Regions from separate parts of the Nocardiopsis sp. NPDC006139 genome, predicted to be linked through region 2. Evidence: riboswitches for the same ligand, from Rfam matches in the RefSeq annotation. Region 2 holds a riboswitch; the other holds the start of a gene.
What was found. Region 2 has a riboswitch for glycine ahead of gcvT (glycine cleavage system aminomethyltransferase GcvT). Riboswitches for the same ligand answer to the same signal wherever they lie in the genome.
Positions count from the first base shown of each region.

Region 1: it holds a riboswitch for glycine, as region 2 does, so the genes downstream of both, gcvP (aminomethyl-transferring glycine dehydrogenase) here and gcvT (glycine cleavage system aminomethyltransferase GcvT) in region 2, are expected to answer to the same signal.

Region 1 covers NZ_JBEXTT010000001.1:127,534-131,943, reverse strand. Annotated here, with positions in the region: gene ABZ249_RS00565 (glycoside hydrolase family 13 protein) at 1-1,136, shown strand, start outside; glycine riboswitch at 1,860-1,951, shown strand; gene gcvP (aminomethyl-transferring glycine dehydrogenase) at 2,050-4,410, shown strand, end outside.
Region 2 covers NZ_JBEXTT010000029.1:37,284-41,693, reverse strand. Annotated here, with positions in the region: gene glyA (serine hydroxymethyltransferase) at 1-523, opposite strand, end outside; gene gcvH (glycine cleavage system protein GcvH) at 530-907, opposite strand; gene gcvT (glycine cleavage system aminomethyltransferase GcvT) at 1,065-2,180, opposite strand; glycine riboswitch at 2,327-2,427, opposite strand; gene ABZ249_RS28630 (penicillin binding protein transpeptidase domain-containing protein) at 2,601-3,416, shown strand; gene ABZ249_RS28625 (3-deoxy-7-phosphoheptulonate synthase) at 3,497-4,410, opposite strand, start outside.

The DNA of each region.
Region 1 (4,410 bases), on a different contig from region 2:
GGTACCTGCACCTGTACTCGGCGCAGCAGCCCGACCTGAACTGGGAGAACCCGCGGGTGCGCGAGGAGTTCGACGCGATCCTGCGGTTCTGGTTCGACCGGGGGGTGGACGGGTTCCGCGTCGACGTGGCCGACGGGATGGTCAAGGACCCGGGGCTGCCCGACGCCCCGGAGGGGGACGAGAGCGCGTTCTCCGACCGCGACGGGGTGCACGAGGTGTTCCGGCGGTGGCGGCGGATCGCCGAGTCCTACGGGCCCGACCGGGTGTTCGTGGGGGAGATGTGGCTGCCCGACCCGGAGCGGTTCGCCCGGTACCTGCGGGCCGACGAACTGCACAGCGCGTTCAACTTCGACTTCCTCAGCTGCCCCTGGGAGCCCAAGGCGCTGCGGTCGGTCATCGACCGGACCCTGGCCGCGCACGCCCCGGTGGGGGCGCCCGCCACGTGGGTGCTGTCCAACCACGATGTGACCCGGCACGTCACGCGGTACGGGCGGGCGGGGGACACCGGGTTCTCGTTCGCGGACCGCCGCCACGGCGAGCCCGTGGACCTGGAGCTGGGCACCCGGCGGGCGCGGGCGGCGGCGCTGCTCGCGATGGCGCTGCCCGGCGGGGTGTACGTCTACCAGGGCGAGGAGCTGGGGCTGGAAGAGGTGGACGTCCCGGAGGAGCTGATCGACGACCCGGTGTTCGTCCGCTCGGGCGGCGCGGACCGGGGGCGGGACGGCTGCCGGGTGCCGCTGCCGTGGTCGGGGGAGGGGCCGCCGTTCGGGTTCGGGCCGCCGGGCGCGGCCGATCCGTGGCTGCCGCAGCCCGCGGGCTGGGCCGCGCGCACCGCCGCGGCCCAGGCCACCGACCCCGACGGCATGCTGCACCTGTACCGCCGGGCGCTGGCGGTGCGCCGGGCCGAACCCGCCCTGGGCGCCCCGCCCGCCGACGGCCCGGGGATGCGCTGGCTGGAGGCGCCCGAGGAGGTGCTGGCGTTCGCCCGCGGCGACGTGGCCTGTGTCGTCAACCTGGGCGGGGACCCGGCGGACCTGCCCGCGCACCGGGGGGTGCTGGTGGCCGGCGGGCCCCTGGAGGGCGATCGGTTGCCGTCCGACACGGCGGTGTGGCTGCGGATCGTCCGAGAGGGATGAAAGAGTGAGAGTCGAGGGCTTCGTGCGGAGGACGGCCGTGCGAAGCCCTCCTCGAACCCTGTCCGAGAGGGATGGGAGAAGGAGCCCGTGCGGAGGGACGGCCGCACGGGCTCCCCCCTTTCCACCCCCGGGTCGAAGGCGGTCGCGCGCCCCGGCACACGTGACGGCCACCGGGAGGGGAGCCCCGGGACCACCGGGCCCGAGGTGGCGGTGCCGGCGATGCGGGCGGGGCCGCTGGGGCGGGCGGGGACCGTGGTGCCGTGTGGATGCGGGTGGGAGCCCTCTTCTGGGGTGACGTTGCCCAGGGCCGGGGGTGGCGGTGTGGGTGGTGCGGGTGGGGCCGCTGGGGCGGGCGGGGGTTGTGGTGCTGTGTGGGCGCGGAGGGGAGTCCTCGCCGGGGGCGACGGCGACCCGGGGCGGGGTGTGATGCGGGACACGGTGTGTTCCGGGGGTGGGGGAGCGGCGGGGGCGGCGCGACTGTCCGAGAGAGGAGTGCGGGGCCGCGCGAAGGCCCCGCCGGGGACCGTCCGAGAGAGGACGGTGGAGGGTCCGTGCGGAGGGACGGCCGCACGGGCCCTCGTCGCGCCCGGGCGCGCGAGGCGCGCGGAACGCGCGGGGGGACTCGGCCTGTGGCGATGTGATCGAGTACGGTCGTAACCACAACAGGGATGAAAACCGACATTCGCCCTGTCCGTACAAGTGAACACAGCGTCAGCAGGCTGTCGATACCGCGCGGGAGAGACCCCTGACCCAGGGGCGCCGACGGGGCAATACTCCCCAGTAACCTCTCAGGCACCACGGACCGTGCGGAGAAGGCCGCTCTGAAGCCTGGGCGCCGCCGTGCCCGGTGACAGAGGGGGAGACCGTGAGGAACACCGCCGATCCGCATCGGCCCTGTCACCAGGAGGTCTCCGTGTCCGACCAGCCCGTGAACGTCCCCGGCGCGCCCGCCCGGGTGTTCGCCGACCGCCACGTCGGACCCGCGCCCGGCGCCGTCGAGGAGATGCTCAAGACGGTCGGCTACGGCTCCACCGCCGAGCTCATGGCCGCCGCCGTCCCCGCGTCCATCCTCAGCGCCCCCGGACGCAGCGCGGATCTGGACCTGCCCGAGGCCATCGGCGAGGCCGAGACCCTCGCGGAGCTGCGCGCGCTCGCCGACCGCAACACCGTCGTCAAGCCCCTCATCGGCCAGGGCTACTACGGCACCTTCACCCCGCCGGTGATCCTGCGCAACATCATGGAGAACCCGGCCTGGTACACGGCGTACACGCCCTACCAGCCGGAGATCTCCCAGGGCCGCCTCGAGGCCCTCATCAACTTCCAGACCATGGTCTCCGACCTCACCGGCCTGCCCGTCACCGGCGCCTCCCTGCTGGACGAGGCCACCGCCGCCGCCGAGGCCATGACCCTGGCCCGCCGCGCCTCCAAGAGCAGGGCCGACGTCTTCGTCGTCGACTCCGACGTCTTCCCGCAGACCCTCCAGGTGCTGCGCACCCGCGCCGAGCCGCTGGGCATCGAGGTCGTCGTCGCCGACCTCTCCCGGGGCCTGCCCGAGGGCGACGCCTTCGGCGTCCTGGTCCAGTACCCGGCCTCCAGCGGTGCGGTGCGCGACCCGGGCGCGGTCATCGCCGCCGCCCACGAGCGCGGCGCCCTGGCCGTGGTCGCCGCCGACATCCTCGCGCTGACCCTGCTGCGCAGCCCCGGCTCCCTGGGCGCGGACATCGCCGTCGGCTCCACCCAGCGCTTCGGCGTCCCCCTCGGCTTCGGAGGCCCGCACGCCGGCTACATGTCGGTCGCCGAGAAGCTGCGCCGCCAGATCCCGGGCCGCCTGGTCGGCGTCTCGGTGGACACCGCGGGCCGCCCGGCCTACCGCCTGGCCCTGCAGACCCGCGAGCAGCACATCCGCCGCGAGAAGGCCACCAGCAACATCTGCACCGCGCAGGTGCTGCTGGCCGTCATGGCCGGGATGTACGCCGTCTACCACGGCCCCCACGGCCTGCGCGCGATCGCCCGCCAGGTGCACACCCGCACCGCGGCGCTGGCCGACGCCCTGGCCGAGCGCGGCTTCGAGGTGGTCCACGGCGCGTTCTTCGACACCCTGCGGGTGCGGGTGCCCAGCGCCGACCGGGTCGTGGAGAGCGCCCTGGCCGCCGGGTTCAACCTGCTGCGCGTGGACGCCTCGACCGTCGGCGTCAGCGTCGACGAGACCACGACCGTCGCAGACCTGGCCGCGCTGGCCGAGGCGTTCGGCGGGGCGGGGCACGGCCCCAAGGCCGCCGTGGCCGTGGACGGGGACGCCGACCGCGTGCCCGGGGACCTGGCGCGCGGGGTGGACTACCTCGACCACCCGGTGTTCAACACCCACCGCAGCGAGACCTCGCTGCTGCGCTACATGCGCAGGCTGTCGGACCGCGACCTGGCCCTGGACCGCACGATGATCCCGCTGGGCTCGTGCACCATGAAGCTCAACGCCACCACCGAGATGGAGTCGGTCACCTGGCCGGAGTTCGCGGGCCTGCACCCGCTGGCCCCGCTGGACCAGGCGGCCGGCTCGGTGGCGCTCATCCGCGACCTGGAGTCCTGGCTGGCCGAGATCACCGGCTACGACGCGGTGTCCCTGCAGCCCAACGCCGGCTCCCAGGGCGAGTTCGCCGGCCTGCTGGCCATCCGCGGCTACCACCGCTCGCGCGGCGACGACCACCGCGACGTGTGCCTGATCCCCAGCTCCGCGCACGGCACCAACGCCGCCAGCGCGGTGATGGCCGGCATGCGCGTGGCCGTGGTGGCCTGCGACGAGGGCGGCAACATCGACGTGGACGACCTCAAGGCCAAGATCGCGAAGCACGCCGACGCGCTGGCCGCGATCATGGTGACCTACCCGTCCACGCACGGCGTGTACGAGGACACCATCACCGAGGTGTGCCGCCTGGTCCACGAGGCCGGGGGCCAGGTGTACGTCGACGGCGCCAACCTGAACGCGCTGGTGGGCTGGGCCAAGCCGGGCGAGTTCGGGGCCGACGTCAGCCACCTGAACCTGCACAAGACCTTCTGCATCCCGCACGGCGGCGGCGGCCCGGGCGTGGGCCCGGTCGCGGTCCGCTCGCACCTGGCGGCGTTCCTGCCCAACCACCCGGGCCAGCCCGAGGCGGGCCCGCACACGGGCGTGGGCCCGGTGTCGGCGGCGCCGTTCGGCTCGGCCGGCATCCTGCCGATCTCCTGGGCGTACGTGCGGATGATGGGCGGCGAGGGGCTGCGCACCGCCACCGAGGTCGCC
Region 2 (4,410 bases):
CGATCATCTTGGGCTGGTGCTCCTTGGCCAGGGCGGCGACCTCGTCGTAGTCGACGGTGCCGTCCTCGTCGCGCACGTGGTACGCCACGGCGTTGAGGACCTTGCCGGAGTAGTTGATGCGCATCCCGTGGGTCAGGTGGCCGCCGTGGGCCAGGTCCAGACCGAGGATGGTGTCGCCCGGCTTGAGCAGGGCGAAGTACACGGCCGTGTTGGCCTGGGCGCCCGAGTGCGGCTGCACGTTGGCGTGCTCGGCGCCGAACAGGGCCTTGGCCCGGTCGATGGCGAGCTGCTCGACGACGTCGACGTGTTCGCACCCGCCGTAGTAGCGGCGGCCGGGGTAGCCCTCCGCGTACTTGTTGGTCAGGACGGTGCCCTGCGCCTCGATGACGGCCTGCGGGGCGAAGTTCTCCGAGGCGATCATTTCAAGGGTGTCGCGCTGGCGGCCCAGTTCGGCGTCGACGGCGGCCGCGACTTCCGGGTCGAGTTCGCTCAGGCTCTGGTTGAGCGTGTTGTCGGTGGCCATCGGGGGTCAGTCCTCGCCTTCGGTCAGCTTGGTGTACTCCTCCGCGGAGAGCAGCTCGCCCGGTTCCCCGGACAGGCGCACCTTGAACAGCCAGGCGCCGTAGGGGTCGGAGTTGATGGACTCCGGCTCGCCCTCGAGGTCGGCGTTGACCTCGACGACCTCGCCGTCGACGGGGGAGTAGATGTCGCTGACGGACTTGGTGGACTCCACCTCGCCGCAGGTATCGCCCGCGCTCACGGTGGTCCCGGCCGCGGGGGCCTCGACGTAGACGATGTCGCCGAGGGACTCGGCGGCGAACGCCGTGATGCCGACCGTGGCGACCCCGTCCTCGATCGAGACCCACTCGTGTTCGGCGGTGTAACCCAGCTCCGTGGGAACGCTCACTTCAACTCTCCTTGGAGGTTCTCTTCATTCCTGCCGCGCCGCCGGGTGACGGCCGCCCGGCCCGGCCTACGTCCGGTCGCGCCCGCCCGTGCCGATCCCGGTCAGGGGTTCAGCCGCGCGGGGCGCGCGGGGTCCCTTTGGTGGGGGACCCACGTTCTCAGGCCTGCCGCTTGTAGAACGGCAGCTCGACCACGTCGACGTCCTCGCCGCGGCCGCGCACGTCCACGGTGAACGCGCCGGTCGCGGTGTCGAGTTCGCCGTCCACGTAGGCCATGGCGATGGGGCTGCCCAGGGTGGGGGAGGGGGCGCCGCTGGTGATGGTGCCGACGACCTCGCCGTCGCGCAGGACGTCCTGGCCGCGGCGCAGCGGACGGCGTCCGCGCGCGACGAGGCCGATGAGGCGGCGGGGGCGGGCGGTGCGGGCGGCCTCTTCCAAGGCGGCCCGGCCGACGAAGTCGCCCTCCTTGTCGAACTTGACCACGCGGCCCAGTCCGGCGTCGAAGGGGGTGAGGTCGGTGCTCAGCTCCTGGCCGTACAGCGGCATGCCCGCCTCCAGGCGCAGGGTGTCGCGGGCCGACAGCCCGGCGGGGACCAGGCCCTTGTCGGCGCCGGCGGCCATGAGGGCCTCCCACACCCCGACGGCGCGGTCGGCGGGCCTGACGAAGATCTCGAAGCCGTCCTCGCCGGTGTAGCCGGTGCGCGCCAGCAGGACGGGCACCCCGGCGACGGTGTGCTCGTAGCCCGCGTAGTAGCGGATGGAGTCGAGATCGGCGTCGGTGAGCGGGGCCAGGATCTCCACTGCCCGGGGGCCCTGGATCGCGATGAGCGAGTACTCGGCGGACTCGTCGGCCACCTCGACGTCGAACCCGGCGGCGCGCTCGGCCAGGGCGGCGGAGACGGCGTCGGCGTTGGCGGCGTTGGCCACCACGAGGTACTCCTCCTCGCCGAGCCGGTAGACGATGAGGTCGTCCAGGACGCCGCCGTCGGCGTCGGTGATCATCGTGTAGCGGGCCCTGCCCGGCTTGACCTGCGACAGGTGCCCGACCAGAGCGTGGTCGAGGGCGCGGCCGGCGTCCGGCCCGGTGAGGCGGATCTCGCCCATGTGGGAGAGGTCGAAGAGGCCCGCGGCCTCGCGTACGGCCCTGTGCTCGGCGGTCTCGCTGCCGTAGCGCAGAGGCATGAGCCACCCGGCGAAGTCGACGAGGGAGGCGCCGGCCTTCTCGTGGATCGCGCGCAGGGCGGTGGGCCGCGACGCGGACGCGGGCTCTGACATGGGTACTCCCGAGAGGATGGGCGTCGTATCGTGCATAGGCGTTGCCATCCTCCCCCTCTGTCATCGGTGCCTGAGAGCTTCGCCCCGCGCTCGGCGTGGCTTGCACCTTCGGCGAGGGACTCCCGGTCCCTGCTTTCCAGAGTGGTCTCGCCCGTACGGTCCACTGTGCCTGAGAGGTTGTTTCGGGGAGGGATTGCTCCTTCGGCGGCCCGCGCCGGCTGCGCGGGCACTCTCCCGTACGGGGTCAGCAACACGTTCAGCCTAGCAGCGGCCGTGGCCGCCCCCAAGGGCGGCACCGCCCGCGCGACCGGCGCGGGCGAAACCCGGGCGGCGGGGGCGGGCACGGGTTACCGTGTCCCCTGAACGGGTCGTGGCGGTTCGTGCACCGAGGGGGACCGAGTGCTGGTGGACACGCGGAGGATGAGACGGATCGGCTACGCGTCGGTGGCCGGTGCGGCGCTGGCGGCGCTGCTGGGCTGTGCCGCCCCGCGGGAGGAGGGCGAGGAGTCGGGCCCCGCCCCGGGGGCGGGCAACGCCGCCGCGGTGGGCGGCGACGTGGCCGCGGTGGAGCGGGCGGACCTGGCCGGGGTGTTCGAGCGGGCCGGTGCGGCGGGCACGTTCGTGCTCTACGACACACGGGACCGCACCTCGGTGCTGGTGGACCCGGAGCGGGCGCGCGAGCGCGCGGTGCCGGGGGAGACGTTCGAGCTGGTGACGGCGCTGGTGGCGCTCCAGACGGGCGCGGTGTCCGACGCGGGGGCCGTGGTGGGCGCCGGCGGGGCGGCGCACCGGGACGCGGTGGAGCGGGTGGGCCGGGACCGGCTGGCCACGTGGGTGGACCGGTTCGAGTACGGCGACCGCGACACCGGCGCGCCGGAGGACGGCTCCGGCGACTTCTGGGCGCGGGGCCCGCTGGGGGTCTCGGCGGTGGAGCAGACGGAGTTCCTGGCCGGGCTGGCCCGCCGGGAGCTGCCGGTGGACGCCGCCCACCAGGAGGCGCTGCACGCGGCCACCCTCGTGGAGGAGGGCGCCGGGCACACGCTGCACGGCCGCGCGGCCTGCGACGGGGACGGGGCGCCGGGCTGGTGGGTCGGCTGGGTGGCCGCCGGGGAGCGGACGCACTCCTTCGCCCTGCGCCTGGAGCCGGGGGAGCGCGGGGCCGGGGACTGCGAGGCGCTGGGGCGCGAGCTGCTGGCGGCCCTGGACGTCCTGCCCCGGGAGTCCGGCACCCGGTAGGGAACGGCTCGGGGGGAGACGGCCGGGCCCCGCCCCGTGGCGGACGGGGCGGGGCCCGGCGGGTCCGGAAGGGGCGCCGGCTAGGCGGTCTTGCGGCGGGCGCGGACGGCCTCGGCCAGGGTGGTCAGCACCTCGGTGGTGGTGTCCCAGCCCATGCACTTGTCGGTGATGGACTGGCCGTACACCAGGTCCGCCGGGTCGCCCAGCTTCTGGGCGCCGGGGACGAGGAAGCTCTCCAGCATGACGCCGATGATGCCGTGCTGGCCCTCGGCCACCTGGGCGGCGATCTCGGCGGCCACGCCCGGCTGGCGCTCGTGGTCCTTGCCGCTGTTGGCGTGGCTGGCGTCGATCATCAGGCGGCGCGGCAGCCCCGCCCGGGCGATGACGTCCAGGGCGGCGTCCACCGAGGCGGCGTCGTGGTTGGGACCGGTGCGGCCGCCGCGCAGGATGACGTGGCAGTCGGGGTTGCCCTCGGTGACGACCACCGAGCCGGCGCCGGTCGGGTCCACACCGAAGAACGTGTGCGAGGCCGCGGCCGCGCCCACCGCGTCCACGGCCACCTGCACGTCGCCGTCGGTGCCGTTCTTGAAGCCCACCGGGGTGCTCAGGCCGCTGCTCAGCTGGCGGTGCACCTGGCTCTCGGTGGTGCGGGCGCCGATCGCGCCCCAGGACACGGCGTCGGCGATGTACTGCGGGGTGATGGGGTCGAGGAACTCGGTGCCCGCGGGCAGCCCCAGCGAGTTGATGTCCAGCAGGATCTCGCGGGCCAGGCGCAGGCCGCGCTGGACGTCGTAGGTGTCGTCGAGGCCGGGGTCGTTGATGAGGCCCTTCCAGCCGACGGTGGTGCGCGGCTTCTCGAAGTACACGCGCATGACCACGCACAGCTCCTCGCTCAGCGAGGGGACCAGCTCGATCAGCCGGTGGGCGTAGTCCATGGCCGACTCGCGGTCGTGCACGGAGCAGGGGCCGACGACGACCAGCAGGCGGTCGTCCT